Regions from separate parts of the Alicyclobacillus fodiniaquatilis genome, predicted to be linked through region 3. Evidence: riboswitches for the same ligand, from Rfam matches in the RefSeq annotation. Region 3 holds a riboswitch; each other region holds the start of a gene.
The links. A riboswitch is a leader RNA that binds a small molecule or an ion and turns the genes downstream of it on or off. The one in region 3 is predicted to bind cyclic di-AMP.
Positions count from the first base shown of each region.

Region 1: it holds a riboswitch for cyclic di-AMP, as region 3 does, so the genes downstream of both, ACFSB2_RS25850 (C40 family peptidase) here and ACFSB2_RS26070 (NlpC/P60 family protein) in region 3, are expected to answer to the same signal.
Region 2: it holds a riboswitch for cyclic di-AMP, as region 3 does, so the genes downstream of both, ACFSB2_RS21055 (hypothetical protein) here and ACFSB2_RS26070 (NlpC/P60 family protein) in region 3, are expected to answer to the same signal.
Region 4: it holds a riboswitch for cyclic di-AMP, as region 3 does, so the genes downstream of both, ACFSB2_RS13640 (universal stress protein) here and ACFSB2_RS26070 (NlpC/P60 family protein) in region 3, are expected to answer to the same signal.

Region 1 covers NZ_JBHUCX010000100.1:45,273-50,016, reverse strand. Annotated here, with positions in the region: gene csaA (chaperone CsaA) at 16-345, shown strand; gene ACFSB2_RS25860 (group-specific protein) at 387-785, shown strand; gene ACFSB2_RS25855 (GNAT family N-acetyltransferase) at 873-1,298, shown strand; gene ACFSB2_RS25850 (C40 family peptidase) at 1,806-2,708, opposite strand; cyclic di-AMP (ydaO/yuaA leader) riboswitch at 2,712-2,832, opposite strand; gene ACFSB2_RS25845 (transglycosylase domain-containing protein) at 3,266-4,744, opposite strand, start outside.
Region 2 covers NZ_JBHUCX010000087.1:14,143-18,886, reverse strand. Annotated here, with positions in the region: gene ACFSB2_RS21070 (hypothetical protein) at 111-296, shown strand; gene ACFSB2_RS21065 (C40 family peptidase) at 395-1,558, opposite strand; gene ACFSB2_RS21060 (NAD(P)/FAD-dependent oxidoreductase) at 2,057-3,190, shown strand; gene ACFSB2_RS21055 (hypothetical protein) at 3,144-3,440, opposite strand; cyclic di-AMP (ydaO/yuaA leader) riboswitch at 3,528-3,657, opposite strand; gene ACFSB2_RS21050 (AI-2E family transporter) at 3,721-4,744, opposite strand, start outside.
Region 3 covers NZ_JBHUCX010000101.1:3,348-8,091, reverse strand. Annotated here, with positions in the region: gene ACFSB2_RS26090 (hypothetical protein) at 1-7, opposite strand, end outside; tRNA gene ACFSB2_RS26085 (tRNA-Leu) at 528-614, opposite strand; gene ACFSB2_RS26080 (nitroreductase family protein) at 1,331-1,927, opposite strand; gene ACFSB2_RS26075 (STAS domain-containing protein) at 1,993-2,808, opposite strand; cyclic di-AMP (ydaO/yuaA leader) riboswitch at 3,039-3,168, shown strand; gene ACFSB2_RS26070 (NlpC/P60 family protein) at 3,171-3,911, shown strand; gene ACFSB2_RS26065 (hypothetical protein) at 4,074-4,355, shown strand; gene ACFSB2_RS26060 (retropepsin-like aspartic protease) at 4,574-4,744, opposite strand, start outside.
Region 4 covers NZ_JBHUCX010000035.1:80,709-85,452, reverse strand. Annotated here, with positions in the region: gene ACFSB2_RS13655 (hypothetical protein) at 1-643, shown strand, start outside; gene ACFSB2_RS13650 (hypothetical protein) at 757-1,428, shown strand; gene ACFSB2_RS13645 (hypothetical protein) at 1,547-1,765, opposite strand; gene ACFSB2_RS13640 (universal stress protein) at 1,788-2,222, opposite strand; cyclic di-AMP (ydaO/yuaA leader) riboswitch at 2,323-2,452, opposite strand; gene ACFSB2_RS13635 (hypothetical protein) at 2,616-2,798, opposite strand; cyclic di-AMP (ydaO/yuaA leader) riboswitch at 2,805-2,935, opposite strand; gene ACFSB2_RS13630 (ABC transporter substrate-binding protein) at 3,981-4,744, shown strand, end outside.

The sequences.
Region 1 (4,744 bases), on a different contig from region 3:
AAAAGGAGCTATCTCATGGCTACGATTGATGATTTTTTAAAACTTGACCTTCGTGTTGGCACCGTTGTAGAAGCAGAACCCTTTCCAGAGGCACGTATTCCAGCGATCAGAATGAAAATCGATTTTGGCGATTTTGGAATGAAACGTTCGAGCGCACAGATTACAAAACGATATACGCCTGAATCGATTGTAGGTCGGCAAGTCGTCGCCGTCGTGAACTTCCCGCCAAGGCGAATCGCTGGATTTGAATCAGAGGTGTTGGTCCTTGGTGGGGTTCCAGAGAAAGGTGATGTGATATTGCTTCAGCCTGATGGTGATGTTCCAAATGGAACACCCATTGCCTGAAGCTAATTTACTAGGAGATAAATTATTAGGAGATAGATCAGATGCACAAATTCTACATTGCGTCGAGCTTTCGAAATATTGATGCTGTTCATTACGTAAGCCAACATTTGAAGAGTAAAGGTTACATTCAAACTTACGATTGGACCGAAAACTCTGAATCCCACCACACTCTGGCCTTTACTTTTGAAGACCTGAAACACATTGGGCAAAAAGAAAAGCAAGCTGTATTGGACGCTGATATTTTAATTGTATTGTTGCCAGGTGGAAAAGGAACCCATGTTGAATTAGGGATTGCACTTGGACACGGAAAGCGGATTTTTCTTCACTCACCTGACCAGGCGATAAATCAGCTCGAAGCGACAAGCACTTTCTATCATTTGCCTGAAGTTGAAAAAAGCTATGGGAGTTTGGATGATTTGGTGGAAAAAGTAACCGCATGATGACGCTTGATGGGAAACTGTGTGATAGGTGTGAACCATAGTTCCGGTATTACTTTTAACTAGCAAAACACTTGGGGGGCAAGGAAAATGACCCAAGATTTCACCATTCGGAACGGAGAAGTCGATGATAAATCCCTTATTCAGAAATATGGAGAAATTGATCCTGAATGGGCACTGAACGAAGGACTTCTTGCGGTAGCTTTTTCCGACACCAGTTTTCATGTTTTTATTGCTGAGACGTCAAAAGAAGCCGTGGGGTACGGATTGATGCGTATGGAGCGTGGCTCAAATCGTGACGCCATGATTTATGTTGTCTATATCTCGAAGCATGCCCGCCGTCAGGGATATGGCATGGCTTTGATGAATCACATGCTCGAAACTGCAGCAAATTCAAACTGCAAAATCGTTCGCTTAATGGTCAATGTTGATAACGTTTCGGCGTGTACTCTATACAAGAATCTTGGTTTTACTGAGCGCAGGATAGAGATGCACTTGAACTTGGAAAACAAATAGCGTCCTTATTCTATCGTATCAACGGCGATTTCCAACGGCATATATACCTGAAAATCGCTTTCGCAAAATCGCTCTCAAAGTATGCAAATCGTTCAATACACGTTTCACATCCGGGTGATGAAGAATTGACAAGAAAACCGCTAGCATTGCTCACAGTCATCTTCGCGTTGTTTTTGAGTGGTTGTGCACAAAAACAAAATGAGAATAGCTCCATGCATGCCGCTCCTCAAGTGCGTACAAAAGAAACTCAACCGCGCAATGTCCTTTTGGCCCTACATTCCGATAATAGCGAACACGAAACTTTTATCTGTAACGCCTTCTTAATCATGTACACAGTCCAATCCGTATCGTACTACTCAATTGAAAGCAGCCCTAAAGGTGAGTCCCAAGCAGGATGCTTTGGGACTCACGATGATGCACGTTTGTTCGTGTTACCCAAAAAGTGAAGGTAACACAAAACCTATCGTTCTGTTTTATGTACTGATATCTTTATAAATTGATCTCTACTTATATACCGGGATTGGTTGATTTTACATAAAGAGGTCCCCAGTAGTATGGGTCGTTTAAATCTCGTATCTGAACACCCTGTGATGAGGTCGCAGAGATAAATTGACTATTCCCGACGTAAATACCAACATGCGAAATCTCTTGCCCATCCGTATTAAAGAAGACAAGATCACCAGGTTGTAGATTTGACTTTGCTATCGTTTGTCCAATTTGTGCTTGATCAGCTGCTGTCCTGGGAAGAGATATGCCAAAATGTGCGAACACTGTTTGAACCAAGCCAGAACAGTCGATTCCCTTCGAGGATTCTCCTCCCATTTGATACGGTGTACCGATAAATTGTTTTGCGTAGCTAACGATTTGTTGGCCAGAAACAGCGGAAGGACTAGACACCTCATAATCAGTTAAAAGAATTTGCGTGTCATTTGATATGTTCCATGTTGTTCCGTTCCATTGTGATTTAATGCCCAAACAATTAAGAATCTGCATGATGTACCATATGGGCATGTATGTAGTTTGATTCCCGGAGCTAGGATCTACATTAACAATTTGATTGATCCTCTGAACAAAGGTTCCGTTTATATAAATTGAACTAGAACCATTGTCGACATGTAGATCACTTACATTTGGAGTATGAGATGTGCTGAGGTTCCAAACAGGACTTTTCCATGTACTATGAATATTGGCGTTATCGAGTGCTTGCATGATGTACCAAATTGGCATATACGTTGTACCATCATGCACGACGGCAGACGGTTTTGAAACAATTTTCCCGTTCAATGCGATGGATTTTTGCTGTAAAGCTGGACGATTGGTACTCGCAAATGCTGTAAGAGGATTGACAGTGACCGCAATACTAGCACAAACGGCACTAGTACGTAGAGACATAAGGACTTTTTTCTTCAATCTTTCGGCTCCTTCTGAGTCCTACGAGGTTAGTTGTCGGGTTCGGGAGAAGGCTCCCCTACACGATTCGCGATTCACCCCAGTTAAATCGTCCCCCGTTCTTGCGATTCGGACATTTAATCTCAATATTCAGTTGACTGGACAATTTGATTGAAAGGATTTATCTCAGTAATATTAAGATTCGTATGAAAGGTAGCAACTTTAAGGGTCAAGCATGTAACACATGGGCGCATGATAGTTACAAATGCGCTCGGCAACCACCATTACAGTACGCTCTGGTAAGAAACATCATGGAATTGCTCTCTGGGAGAGGGTTATCACATATGTGGGATGAATTCTATTCAAAGGGTTATGGGTAAAAGCTGGGTGTTATGGGTTACTGTTGGGTGTTTATGTATCTTTCATCAATATCTCCAAGAGCGTTTTTTCAGGTGTTTCAGCCCCAGCAGGGGCAGGGGCCGACTGGATCGATCCCCTATTTTAATCCTGATATTGTCACCAAATCGCAAAATTAATAAACCTTTTATATGGAAATGCGGGCTTCTTGTATCGTTCCACTATTTTCTGTGATGCGAAGGATGTTTATGTCCCCTTGGTGATGTATGCCTCTTTAACGATTTTATCCTAGGACGCCGCCTTTTCGTCGGATGTATAGCCTGACTTTTTTTATAAGCTGCAGTCGCAACCCCCTGCGATGCTGGATAAGGGCCAACATCAAATTTTTCTGGTTTCACCCCCGACTCGGCAATTTGGACGATATCTTTAAAGATTTTTGCCGCATTAGCCGATGGGTCAAGTGGTGACATCGTTAAATGGTATTGAGGAGACGATTTATCGTACCCAATGTAGACAGACCCGACAATATTCGGGGTGTATCCATCAAACCAGGCATTCCTAACCCAATTGGACTCCCCAGTCAGTCCAGGACTGTACTGAACGGTCCCTGTTTTCCCGGCAACACCCCACCCCGGCACTTTGGCTACAGTCCCGGTTCCGTAATCAACAACATCCTCCATCAATCGAGTCATATTTGTAGCCGTTGTTGGTTTCATTATCGCTTTTGAAGAAGAATGAAACTGATATACTGTTTTACCCGATTGATTTACCACACGCGTGATTAAATGGGACTTCATTTGAACTCCATTGTCATCGAACGGTTCATATGCTTGAGCCATTTCCAGTGGATTCACTCCATATTGCATACCGCCTATGGCGACACCTAGGTGCTCCCGGTCATTCTTGGTTAGTGCAATCCCATCTTTCATTGCAAACGATGTTCCCGTAGCTATCCCTATTTTGTCGAGGAGCCAAACAGATGCTACGTTTTGGGACCACTCAAGACCATACTGTAACGTGACTTTTGCCGGTGCATTCGCGTCCCAGTTTTGCGGTATGTAACCACCACCAAAATCCTGAGGACTGTTATCGAGAATAGAACTCGGTTTCCACTTCCCGCTTTGGATTGCTGGTGCATATTCCATAATCGGCTTGATGGATGAACCAGGTGAGCTGTTCGTGTAGGCTCTATCCAACCCTAATTGGGTAAATCCTTGCTTGCGTGAACCCGCAGCTCCAAGAATGCCACCTGTTTTCGGGTCGAGAAACACAGCGGCTCCCTGGACAACTGTACCCGACGGTTGCCCAGGGAAATCATGATCGTAATTTTTGCTCCAAAAAATCGTATCTACTGCCTTCTGTACGCGAGGATTAATTGTCGTATAGATTTTCAATCCGCCATGCAGAAGTTGTTCCGAGGTAATACCGATGCGCGCTGCGTAATCAAATAGAAAGTTCGTAAACAACGGATATTTGTCCCATGACTCGTCCGGAAACGCATGATACTTAACCCCTAATGGCGCCTTCTCCGCGATAGTTGCCACTTGAGTGCTAATGTATCCGTATTTAACCATGTTGAGAAGAACTTGATTGCGCCGCTCTAATGCAGCCTGTGGGTGAGCCAATGGATCGTACTCCGTCGGTGCTTGCGGAAGCCCTGCAAGTAGGGCTGCCTGGTCAAGAGTGAGCGTCTCCGATGG
Region 2 (4,744 bases), on a different contig from region 3:
ACAGGCGCACACGATTGGAAATGGGGATATATTCCTTACTCTCAATTGGTAAATGGCTGGCAGGCAATAGGATAATCTAGTAGGATAGAAGTGAGGGAGGAGGAATAACGTTGCATATTCTTTTAATCATACTCATCGTACTACTGGCTTTGATTGCGCTTTTACTGTGTGTGGTCGCAGCGGTTATTCTGATGGCCTTTCTTGCCATTCAGCCGCTTCTCGTGCAGTTGGGCAAAATCGCCGCATTGATTGAGGGGTTTCATTGGTTTGGCAAGCGGCGAACCCTGCGAAAATAAGGTGCGCCGCTTGCCTTCCTATTTCATCAACATGTCCGTGTCATAGTATGGCGATGTCTGTCGGTCGTCTTGCTGTCCTTCAAGAACATTTCAGAGTCTTACTTGATATAGCGTCTTGCACCAATATATTTTGGGCCCCAGTAAGAATTTGAGATGCTATCGAGAGAAACGCCATTGTCTTCAGCGTCGACCATCATGCCGCCGCCGATGTAAATGCCGACATGTGATGCACCTGGCGCATACGTGCTAAAGAAAACAAGGTCGCCTGGTTGTAAATCACTTTCACTTACGGGCACGCCAGAAGCGAATTGTTCTTCCGAAGTGCGGGTGATGGATACACCAAAGTGCCCCAGCACATACTGTGTGAACCCAGAGCAATCAAAACCAGACGGACTGGTACCGCCCCAGACATATGGGGTTCCCATAAAGGATTCTGCGTAACCGACGATGCCGCTTGCACTCGCACTGACCAATGATGCTTGCTGTTGGGCGACGTAAGACGGGTTTGCGGCTTGCGTTTCCGCTGCCAATGTCTCAGCCTTAATCGCTTGAATTTGGGACTGTGTCAAGGAAATCTGGCTTTCCAGTTCACCTTGTTGCGCCTGTCCTGACTGAATTCTGGATTTAATTTGGGTCAGGTCATGCTCGCGGGATGCTTTGATGGTGCGGTCAGTTGCTTGCAGGCTCAGCAGTTGCGTTTTTACTTTTTTCTGCTGGTTTTCTGAAGCCTTCACGGCATTCTGTTTGGTCACCAGAGACTGTTTCAATTGTTTGACCGAATTGACAACATTGTTTTGCGCATTGGAAACGAGCGTCATATTGTAAATTCTAGAGAGTAAATCTTGAAAACTGGTCGCATGAAATAGAACAGCTAGATACGGAACATGACCATCTTCGTATTCAGTGGTCAATAACTGAACGAGTTCATCTTGTTTGGCAGTCAGTTCCTTCTGATTTTTAGCCAGTTGGATGGTCAAGGTCTTTTCACGAGACTGCAGTTGCGCCATCTGCTGGTTGGTTGTGTCGATTTGCAAACTGACATTGTGCAGCGCGTCGTTATACGAATCAATGGCGTTGGTGAGCGCCGCCGCTTTAGCCTGGTTCGATTGAATCTGATTTGACAAGCTGGACGCTTGACTCTGCAAATCCGACAACTTTTGATTCTCATCTGACAACGAGTCTGCTTGAACAGTCGGTAGGGTAAAGGTTAAAAGGGCCATTGTACTGACGGTTAAGGAAGCAAGTTTCACTTTAAAATTCATCTTTTTCCTCACAATCAATATGTCTTTCAATAATGTCTTTCGACAGGTGATGTTCCTAGCGGTCATGATTCGACAAAAAAATTTGTTTCCCTGCCGCACTCAAAAAAATTCCTGAGTATGTGCTGATGATGACGCTTCACATGAGGGATGCGCCATGCGATGTCGAGGGTGAAAAATCGCGGAAAAAACGCTTAACTCTCTATAAAAAGATTCGATTGTCTACAGATTTTTTGTCCGTGTTTGTGAAATTGAAGATGACATCTGAAGTAGAGCGCGATGTGTCATGTGCCCCACACGGGCAGCAGCAGGAAAATCTCATTCAATATGAATCACTGCCGTCGGCGTGATCGAATCGAACACGCGATTTGCTGGTTGTCTACATTCATATCGCGTGGCGTAGAAGGATTCCTGCTGACCGTCTATAATGGCTACAAGATGGAAAATGGAATTTTACCAACGTTAAACGATAAAAATTCAGATACAAAGGTGGTTCGACAGTTGTCGACACAGGCTGAAGTGATTGTAATTGGCGGCGGCGTCGTAGGCGCGGCAGCAGCGTATCAACTTGCGCGTTCGCAAGTGAAGGTGACGTTGATTGACGCGGATCACACTGGAAAAGCGACAGCGGCAGGGGCTGGCATTGTTTCACCAGCGTCCAGTTTTTCGCCGCCTGCGCCTTATTATCCGCTCTCTTATGCGGCAGCCTCACACTATCCCAAACTCATCGCCCAGTTGGCGGAAGACGGCGAAACGGACACGGGTTACGAGGTGGTTGGCGGTCTGTACGTGGCGGCAAATGAAGAAGAAGCGCAGCGGCTTGTGCTCGTCGAGCGGCTCTTGCTGGAAAGGAAGATGGCTGGCGCACCAAATCTAGGGACCATTGCCCGTCTAGATGCTGCTGAAGCCAAGGCGTATTTTCCCGCGCTTGGTGAAATCACAGGGGCCATTTACATGTCAGATGCAGCGCGCCTCAACGGCAGGTATTTATGCAATGCGCTCAAACAGGCAGCCATCCGTCGCGGCGCGAATGTTGTGCATGGCGAAGCCAGAATTGCGTGTAGCGCTGGACGCGTGTCTGCTGTCCATGTCGACGATGACGTACTGACCGCCGACGCCGTCATGATTTGCGGTGGCGCGTGGTCCAACCAATTTGGCGCGGCAACAGGCATCGACATTCCGATCACGCCGCAAAAAGGTCAGATTTTGCATCTGCAGATGGCGCAGCGCACAGATAAGTGGCCCATCATTGTCGGGTTCCACTCCCACTACATGTTGACTTTCCCAGAGCATCGCGTAGTCGTTGGCGCAACGCGGGAAACAGGCAGTGGCTACGACACGCGGGTAACGGCATTGGGCATGCAGGAACTGCTGCGCGAAGCACTGCGAATCGCCCCTGGACTGGGGGCGGGGAGCATTGCCGAGGTTCGCGTTGGACTGCGCCCGGCGAGCCCCGACAATATGCCTGTGCTCGGCGCCATTCCCAGTGTCGATGGATTATATGTAGCCACGGGACATGGCGCAGGAGGACTCACGACGGGGGCGTATTCGGGGATTGCGGTCGCTGAGCGCATACTTGGGAACCAACTTATTGATTTGGCTCCTTTTTCTGTCGCTCGATTTTCCGCGCGATGAACACCATCAACAGAAAAGCAAAAATGCTGCCGACGACATAAAGTAATCTTTTTAGTTTGCTGCCTTTTGCGTCACCTTGACAACCGAGGCGGATATCCAGATAGTCCTTTTCCGCTCGACTATCATGCAGGCGCACATGCACGTCGTTCGTGTCTGCGAACATATGCGCCCGGAAGCGATGCAGATTGGTGACTGGTTTATCAGCGGGCACGTCAAGTGTTCCCTTGCGAGTGGCTTTGGTTCCAAACATGCGCTTCACCTCTTTTGGTTTTGTCATGGTTTGATGAGATATGGCCGAATAAACACAGAAACCTCCGTTGGCACGCCAACGGAGGTTCATTGCTCTATCATGCGCTTGCGAAGTTAGCTGACGGATTCGGACTTCTGCATGTCCTACCAGAAACATCTGGATTCACCCCAAAATATCGGTTCCCCCGCTTCCTTGCGGAATTCAGCGAGCACATATGAAGTTTAGTAACTTTATGTTAACACACACGCATTCAAGCGGCAAATCTTGCCGTTCTGGTCGATCACGATGGCGTGCGTTTATCGTCTGGATGTTCTTGAAGCGTGTCCACACCAGGAAACAAATCGCCGATCAGATGTTTGCGCAACAGTGACTTGATGCCAATCAGCAGGACAGGGCCGATGAAAATCCCTGTGAATCCGATGATTTTCATGCCGACGTATAGGGCAAAGAGCGTGGACAAAGTGTCGAGACCGACGTTGTTGGCCGTCAGCTTTGGCGTGATCATATGCACAATCAACAGGATGATCACTTGAATCAGCAGCACCTTGATGCCCAGTGATGTGTCCCCCATGGCAAAGCTGCCTATGGCCCAGGGAATCGTGATGATGAATGAGCCAATGAAGGGGATGATGGCTGCAAGACCGAACAACAGGCCCATGATGAAGGCGTCCGGGATGTGAAGTATCCACATGGCGATCATCGCCAGTGCGCCAGACATCGCCATCAAAATCAGTTGCACGCGAATGGTGGCGACAAAAGCCCGTATCATGTCGCGAATGGTGGCAGAGATTTTTCCTTCCCAACCTGGAGGGAGGATCTTTACAAAACTATGGTACATGGCTGTTCGATTGATGAGCATAAAGTAGGTGGCAACGAGCGCGATGCCAATGATGAACAGCCAGTCAGGGAACTCTGTCACAAGGTTGAGTAGCACGTTTGCAAATAGCTGAATCCAGTGCTCGATGCCGCTTAGTGAATGCACCGCTTGATTCTGAATCTCGGCAGCCACATGCGGCGGCAGATGACCCAAAAACAGCGCCTGTAATTTCGTCGGATGCTCAATCCAGTCTTCGAGTTGTGCGAAGTACGGCGCAAGCGTGCTGGAGAAGGTCGTTGCTTCGTTGGCGATGGCAATGGCTGCGAATGTACAGAGCAACGCCAAGATCACAACAGATCCAAGCATGGAGATGAGCACTGACGCGATGCGGGGGAGACCAAGGCGTTCAAGCAGGCGGACAATCGGCAAGAACACGACAGCCAAGAGCGCAGCCAGGACGAATGGAACAATATATTTGAAGACGAAA
Region 3 (4,744 bases):
GACTCATGCGAACCACCTCACTTTCACAATTAATGAATGCAGGTACCCGTACAAAGAAAACGGACAACCAACCAACTCCACTCGACATTGGCATGTACCCACGACATCCAGCACTGACTTTGACGAGCTGTTCCCAGAAAGTAAAATTTGTGTGGCAGGATGATTACCCGCTTCATTTCAATGTTTTTTGTAGATAACAGGAGTACGATCACGATATGATCATCAGCAGGGAATGAATGGACGCCCGAACTCTGGGCCAAATATAGCGGTTCCTCATCAATGAGATGACAAAATTGGAATGTGAGGATGAAGATAAATGGTACTCATGCTTGTGCTGCTCACTGTGGCTGTAGCCGTCACGAATGTAACTTTTCACGTCATGAAAAAACGCCTTGAAATGCGCCTGCACGGCCAAAATCAAGGTTAAAATTATCGCTTGAAACACCTTGGACTAAAAAGCACACAAAGACAATTAGATGAAAAAAGCGCTACTCTCGATTACTCAAGAGTAGCGCTTCAACCTCAATTGGTGCGGTCAAGAGGACTTGAACCTCCACGGGGTTGCCCCCACAAGAACCTGAATCTTGCGCGTCTGCCAATTCCGCCATGACCGCATGTCTTATTTACATTCAACACATATCAAATTACACACATCAATGTTTTCAGGTAGACATCGATATCAAATTCAAACAGTTGTCTGTTCTCTCAAACACACCAAAAGTACTGTCAACGTTTATGAGTATACATGCTTTGATCTTAAAATGCAACTATCATTTCACACGATTGCTCAATTGTTTTTTGATGGTGGTCCTCCTCCACCTGCATGTAAAAATGATGAGTGTACACCTTCACGTGATCCATCCTCCCTATGTCTTCTAACCCAAAAGACGTAACAAAACTCAGACCTCCGGCTGATTTCGCGCCATCAAGAAAAGGTTAAGATGCTCTTAACACAAGGAGGCGACATGAAATGAACGAATATGTCTCCATGCAGCTGAGCCAACTGCAACTTTTGGCTATCGAAAAAAAAGCCCTTGACTTGTGGAAATATCAAGGGCTCAAGTTTTTTTCTCTTAAAGATACGAAATAGATAAAAACAAATTTGCGAAGCACGCTCATATAAAGCAGTTAAAAATGAAAGCCGTGCTCTACATGACTTTCTGCAGACACGGCTTCATGTTGATTCTCCACTCCTGAGCTTTCCCCAATCTCACTTTCGCGCTCAGTAAAAACATGTGTATATACATCTTTAATTTAATTGAAATCAGGGTGTGCTGTCAAACAAGTGTACTGAAGGATAACCTGATATCATTCTTTGTTCCATACAGGATTAAACATTCATCGTGCCTTCAAACATGCGCTCGCTCACTGGTTTGCGTCCATTAGGCAGTTCTCTTGCTTGCAACTGCTCTGGAAGCGCATCCTTTTCGCCTTGATAACCAATGGCGACAAGCGCTTGAACTTCAAATTCATCCGGAATATGTAGGAGTTTACGTGCCATCTCCTTATCAAATCCCCCCATGGCATGGGTGACCAATCCGAGTTGATTTGCCTGCAACGCAAAATTTGCCCAAGCAGCCCCTGTGTCAAAAGCATGAAATCTATTTGCTTGCCCCTTCTGATTTAAAGTAGCCGAGACAAACAAAACAAGTACAGGCGCACGCCTCGTCCACAATTGGTTGCCTGGAGCAATAAACTGGTCAAAACGTTTCAAATCTTCATCGCTCTTCGCCACAATAAAGCGCCACGGTTGTTCATTCGATGCTGATGGCGCCCAGCAAGCAGCTTCAAGTACTGCGTACAAATCTTCATCACGAACTTTACGATCAGCGAATGAGCGTGGTGACCAACGATTCAAAAACAGCGAGCTGACAGGATATTCAGCTTTTCGGTGCGCTTTCACCACATTTGTCAGTTCTTCCTGCACAAAAAATCCTCCTTCAGCCAGATGGGATGGGCTGTCCATCTCTTCACTTCAAATGCCCTGCCACTTTATATCATGTACTGCTTGAGCACCTGTTGCAATGTTGACTTTGTCTCCACCTTGTCAGAAATATCGATCCCCAATGAAATGAGCGTATTGGCAATGCCAGGGCGAATACCTGTGATGGTCGCCCGGCAACCGAGCAGATTGATACCTTCAATAATGTGGAATAGATGACCCACGACCGCTGTATCCATATAAGGGACACCAGACACATCAATAATGATGTGTTCAATTTTCAGATTTGCAATTTGCGTGAGCGTCTTTTCTTGAATGGTCTTGGCCCGGTGTGTATCGATCATACCCACCAACGGCAAGATGGATCTCGTCTCCGTAAGCGGAATCACAGGAACACTCAAATCCTCGATGATCTCGCGCTGAGCATTCATTTTTTCCTCGTTGTAGCGCGTGTAACTGATAAAATAATGATTTAGAAACCTATCTAAACCATGAGCCAAATCGCGTTGAAAAGCAAAAATATCCTCCACGTCGACTTCCACGTGTTGATGATACACATATTGAAAATCCCAGAGGCATTTGCGAAACCCTTCCGTGAATTCCATTATCAACGGAATTGGATGTCCGTTTTTCGCAATATTATAACCAATACGCTCTCCTAGTAAAACTAAATCGTCTATTTTCGCTTGCAACAGCAAATCTAATAATTCGTCGATCACATCATAGACTGCAGCCATATTTGTATCGCGGTTTTGCAGGTACTCCAGTCCTTTAGTAGACTGAAGCATCATTTCCTTGTGAAACATATCCAGATTCAATGACATAAACTCCGCAAAAGTTTGGCCTGGTTTGAACTGCAAATTCACGCCGGATCCCCCATATCTGTCATACACCGCGCAATCGATACGCGCCATTTTTCACATACAGATCACCATACATCAGTCATTTCTACACCGCAATCAGACAGCACATGAAACCATGCAAAAATACACTGATTGCAACTACATCTGACCTTCACAACCCACCATAATCATACATCAAAACCATCATTATTATAATTACCCTAGCTCATTTCCATGGTAATCTAGCCATCATAACGAAACCAAAGCCGAATCCTGGACAACAGGTACGGGGGATATCCTCATATAGGGGTGAACGTGTTTCGCACAAGGGCAACTCCTGCCCAAACCCGTCAACTAACCTCGGAGGCAAAAAGGAGGAAATTAATTTGCATCGCAAAACGCTTATCGCTGGTTTAGTGTCCATCTCAACACTCGCTTCGCTCGGTGCGCCCATTGCTATGGCATCCACGACGAAATCTGCCGTTACAGTGCTTCACAATGCTTATCTGATCTCCGCACCCAAGACTGGTTCCACCAAGCTTAAACTTGAACGAATCGGCACACAACTCACACTTGAATCGGGCAGCAACAAATACTGGTGGCATGTGAAAGATCCGAGTGGCAAAGTAGGCTATATCACCTCGAATACATACTATACAGCGCAGGCGGAATCCTCATCTGTGCAACTTCCTCCTGGCATTTCACTGGATCCTTCCATTACGCCAATCGCATCGGTCAACGCAACCTCAACTGCCAAATTTAACGCAATCCTCAAAGTCGCCAAAAGCAAACTAGGCACACCTTATGAGCTGGATCACAACGAGGACCGCGGCCAAACAGGTTTTGATTGCTCCAATTTCGTAGAGTATGTCTACCATCATGCACTTGGCTATCTGTTTTCAACTGCGTCGAAGACCCAATACACATCCGTGGGCACCAAAGTCGCGATTTCAAAGATGCAGCCCGGCGATTTATTGAGTTTTGATGATGGTGGTCATAGTGGGATCTACATCGGCAACAATGAAATGATTCAATGTGGCGGTGGGCTCGGCAAAGTAGGCTATCTCAGTGTGGCACCTGGTTCATATTGGTATAAACATCTTTCCGCTGTCAAACGGATGTACTAAGCATAAAAACGCCCCCTCAAGCTCGTGGGGGGTGCTTTATCCCTTCTTGCACTCTTCAAGAAATCGCCACTGTAGCGACCTCGTTTGCCCTTGCATTTCACCCGATTAAGATATAGGATTCAGAGCGATACTTGTTTTATATGTTCAAAGAGGTGAAGATTGTTGTTGCACTTGCTTTTGCAGTTTGTATTTTGGGCCATTTCTGTCATCATCATTGGGGTGATGTGTTTTGCCGCCTATTCATACTATAAAAACAATCAAAAATTGAACAATGATTATTTCGTTTTGTTAAAACAACTACAAGAAAATCCAAACAATGCAGAAATCAGAAGTCGCGTTTTCGAATCCGGACGGCGGTATTACAAAAATCGCCAAACAGGCATTGACTTGAGTATAGAATGGGACATCAAGAATCACGTTGCAGAATCGAACACGCCCAATTGAACTGGGTTTGTCCAGCTCGATTCATATTGAGAATTTTATGTGCATTTTTCACCTAGTATTGGGTATTTTAACAAATGCGGTAACGGCGAGGGCGATTCCCGTGTATACCATGTACCATGTGGCACACCTCAAACCACATTATTTAAATAAGTGTATCATGACCGAATCAGCTCTCCGCCGAGTATCGTCAATTGGCTTTATCACCCTCGCTCAAAAGGTTACGCCTGCTCAATCGTAAAGGTTTGCGTTGTTGGGTCAACGACGAGCAACAGTTGATTGTCGACAAAAAAGCGCAGTCCGAACAACCCTGTACTTGAGAAATCGGGATCGACAATGCAAGGCACGTTCTCAAACACATGCGCGCCCACGTTCAGTGTACAGACCGACTG
Region 4 (4,744 bases), on a different contig from region 3:
GGGGACGAAGATGCCTGCGCTGTTCGCGCCTACCGAGCCTACATTTCAGCCAAACGCCCAATTCGTGGGAGTCAAAGCGTACGCATCTGATTGGGATTACAGCATCAGCCTGTTTTCCACATCGACCGCCGTGCCTTTGAATGATGCGAGCCTTGACCAATTGCCCGCATCTGCAGCTATCGGCACGTTTGGCGCCACTTATTATTCCAGCAATGCAAAGGCGCAAAGTGATTTTAATACAGAGTTCTCGGTCAAAAAGATTCAAAGCGCGGGGACCGTGAATGGCTTCATGAAGCAATATAGAACCGGCAAAGAATACGATATGGGCAGTCCGTCGAACTACCAACTGCCGCAGGATGTCATTGAGTGGCAGGAGGGCGATTGGACGATTGATGTGTTTGGCGCGCCTTCGCTCGATCTCAACAATACAGCAAAGCAACTGGATGATTTCCTAAAGACCAACGCGCTACCGCCGACAGAAGGACACATTTTGGTGGATCCCAATCTGACGGGCAATCCTGTCACACAAATCGGCTGGGTGTTTGGCAATACATTTTACGTGTGTGACGCTTCCTCAATGATGAATGCGTTGCAGATGGCCGTCTCGATGCGGGAATATGATAGTTACAAAGTGACGCCGTAGTGCGAAAGGGGAAAGCTACACTCAGCTCAGGCTGAAGACTGATTTCAGATGAGTGCGAAAGGCGTATGATGAAATCAAAATTAAGTACCTCCCGAAAAGAGAGGGTCAAATCTATGCAAATACCCGGCTATTATATGACGAGGCCAGCCCAAAATGATGAAAACACTGCCGATTTTGAGCGGATCTACTATGACATGATGGCGCAAGACGGCGCGGCGGAAATCAATTACACACTGACGGCGCCGAAGTGGCAGTTTCTTTGTTATCTAGCAGAAAAGAAAAACCTCTTGCTACACGGATCCGCGAACGCGGCAATTGCGGAATTTGAACCACGCCAGTCGAATGATGTCGATGAATTTGGCAACCGTTGTGCGATTTATGCGGCATCTGACGGCTTATGGCCGATGTATTTTGCCATTGTCAACCGGGATGTTGTCACTTCACTGGTCAATGCTTGTTTTCATGTGCGTTCAGGGGACGGGCACGCTGCGGAAACATATTACTATTTCTCGGTGAACCAAGCGGCATTCGCACAAGGTCCTTGGCAGAATGGGATGATTTATCTTCTTCCACGCGATACGTTTGAACAACAAATTATGGAGCCATACAATGGTCTAGCGATTGAAAGCACACAGTGGGCCAGCGCAGTTGCAGTCAAACCACTCGCTAAACTGGCTGTTACACCGGATGATTTCCCCTTTTTGGACCAAGTGAACGGTCATGATCCGCAACTGGTCTCGGAGCGCGCTGCGCGCAATCCAGACGGATTCCCTTGGCGGGAATAGCGCCGGATAGACAGGATTAGGTGTGTAAAACGAAAAACCGTCCTTTGGCAGGACGGCTTTAGAATGATACAAATTCTCGCTTCATCTATATCTACATCAGGCTCCTCATGGAGCGTTTCTACTCCATCACTTTATGACTAAAGTGCATTTTTACGCTCTCAATGGTATCGCCAGCAATAAAGATTTTTGCATCTGGCGTGGTGAATCGGATCACGCGGTTTTCACCGTCAAATTCGGTATCGCCGAGGTGAATCTCATATGTATCCCCGGCGTCCGTCGTAATGATGAGTTCGCCCCATTGCTTCAATTGTTCATGCACTTCCTCCATTTTCATCATACCAATCACCTCGTGTACTTTTTTATTTCACAACAAGAACGTGGGTTGATGCTTCTTGTACAACTTTTTGGCTTACACTACTACTGAGTAGTTTCTCTAGCAGGCCTTTGTCTTTGTTTCCGACGACAATTAAGTCGATTTTTTCATGCTCTGCATACTGACTGATTTCATGTGCGGGGTCTCCCCATTTTAAAACCAGCTTCGGTTCAACGCCTACTGTAAATAATCGTTTGCGGGCTTGCTCCAGAATCTGATACCCTTCTTGTTCTAGGTCCGCTTGAACGTCGCTTGAATTGACTACATACCCTGTTCCCACGCCGAGACTGTTGACAGGACGGAGAACGTGGAAAAGCGTAATGACACGGTTTTTATTTTCCTCACACATTTGGAAAACCTCGTGCATAATGACATCCATCGTCTCTGCATCGTCAACCGGTACAAGTATACGTCTATACATATTCTCTCCTCCCAACTATCTAGAATCGAGATGGTGTACGACAAAAACCCCGCAGGTGTTCCTGCGGGGGAGCGGAGTTGGCTGGGGTGAAGGGCAAATATACGCCTCTCTTAAAGCTGACGAAGTTAGCTGTCGGATTCGGGATAAGAGATTCCCTACCAGTCAAAGACTGGATTCACCCCAATGGAATGGTTCCTCCGCTTCCTTTCGGAACTAAGCTTATGCGTTATAAAGTTTTACGGCACTGCGGAAAAGTCTAGTGTATCAGCATCTCAATGTTGATCAACGATTCAATCTTTGTGTGTTTTCTTTTGCGGCATTGAGCGCCTGTATGACGAACAGGGTGTAAACGGTACCGATACAAGCCGTTGCGACGATGAATCCAACCATTCATCAGTCCACCTCCTGCGCCGTTTTGCGCGGAGGGGCGTAATATTTCGATAAACGCTTGCCATTTGACGGAAAATACCGCTCTGCACGATTGGCGCGACGTAACTTGGTGTCCGCGTCATAGAGAAGTTGCGCATCTACCGACTCGCTTCCATGATACAAATCGATCCATTCTTGCGTTTGCATATATCCGTCTCCTTTCAAATTCGCCTACGAGGTTAGCTGACGGGTTCGGGCTGAAAGGATGCCCTACATGGTTGCGCCATGATTCACCCCACAAGTGGTTCCCCCGTTTCCGATGTGGAATTTGGCGGTTATGCTATAAGATTCGATAGACGAAATAGATTGCTGGGGGTAATTATGAAATTTTTTAGTCAAATTTTGTTGGATCCCCTCAAACCACACAGGTGCCAATAACTTAAGGACTGGATTGCGTTGCATCACGATGTCCGAGAATACCGTTTGTTATTCGCCACGATTTCATTAGATGCTTGCTCACCAACTGGCACAAAATCTCCAACAGATAACCAATCGATCACAATTGTTAAACCTCACAGTACAAGCAAACCAGACTGGATGTCGAAAGTTACTTCTAGAGATATCGAGCGCATCATAATCGGAAGTTCGAATGGCAGCAAATCATTGATCAATCGATCCAATAGAAAGGAAGGAAAACTATATCAACAAGTTCCTCACAATCATTGTGAAATTAAAAGACGGGAAAAGTTTAAGTTTGATTCCGATATTGGTAGAAATACAGAGCGATGATGCGTTGGTACCAGGGCGAAGTTTTGAAGTGAAGCTTACAAATCTCCATACCATCTATTTAAGTGCCCCGGGATGGATGCAGATTATATTTTATCTATGTTTTTTCAGTATGAGGTGCACTGATTTTTAGTAAACACTAATTACCCCAAATCTGTGAGTACCGTTCTCGATAAAGAAAGGTTTCCCAGTTGTAGCACGTGGCAATACACCGCGAACATTTCCTCGGGTTACAGTACTCAAGGGCCATAAGAAATCCTAGCATGGAAATAAGATGAAGAGTGCTGATGTGTTGACCACAAAGATATGACATACGGTGGAGCGATTCTCGGAGGGGATAGAATTGGTAGAGATGTTATTGTTCTTTGTATCGTCCAACATAAAGGTCGCAATCAATTGCAAAAAACAGTCGGTAAGTGAAGCTTATAACTGATTAATCGTTTGTCTCATATATCGTAAAGAAAAGCACTAATACATGCTTTAATGAGTGTCCAAGTTAATATAAGATTCCATTTGTTGAGACACTTCGAGTGGAGAAGGTCCTCGATTTATTCTCTCTTTATTTATCTAATTATTCATAAAAACATGGACGGAGGAGTAATGTTGAAGAGCCCAAAAATGTCAGTGTATGCATGTAGCTTTGTGGCAATGGGAGCCATTGTTGGATTGAGCGCGTGTGGAACTAGTTCTTCTGGAAATTCGTCTAAACAGTCTTCGAATGTAACCTCTTCTAAAACGGTTACATCCAATTCAGGAGCTAAGACAACCCTCACAGTTTTGACATGGGGAAATGACGCTACTACCAACTATCTGTCCCAAACTCTAAAAACACTTAATCCCAAATTGGCTAAGCAGTATACTTTTAAGCCGATTCTTGCAGCTAATGACGACACAGTGTCTAAATACAAACTAGAACTATCTTCTGGGCAAACCGTGCCTGATATCATTCAGATCAATGCCACAGATTTACCTGCTATGTGGAACACGAAGACTATAACCAATTTAACATCCACCATTAAGCCTTATGAGAGTGACATGTTTACCGCTACAAAATTGCTCGTTTCATTCAAAGGTCAGGATTGGGGATTCCCTTATCAAATCAAGACAAAATTATGGTACTACCGCACTGATATGTTTAAGAATGCCGGGATAAACGTAAACAATGTACACACGCTCGGGCAGTTTATCCAGGCAGGAAAGAAGTTACAAAAAAAATATCCAAATAGCTATATTTGGAATCTTGGTGATCCTGTTGCTAGCTACGATCTCGGCATGATTCTTACAGGAAATGGCGGAGAATTCACGAATAGCACTGGAAAATTTGTAATCAACACCAATCCTGGCGTTAAAAATGCGTTCGTTGCACT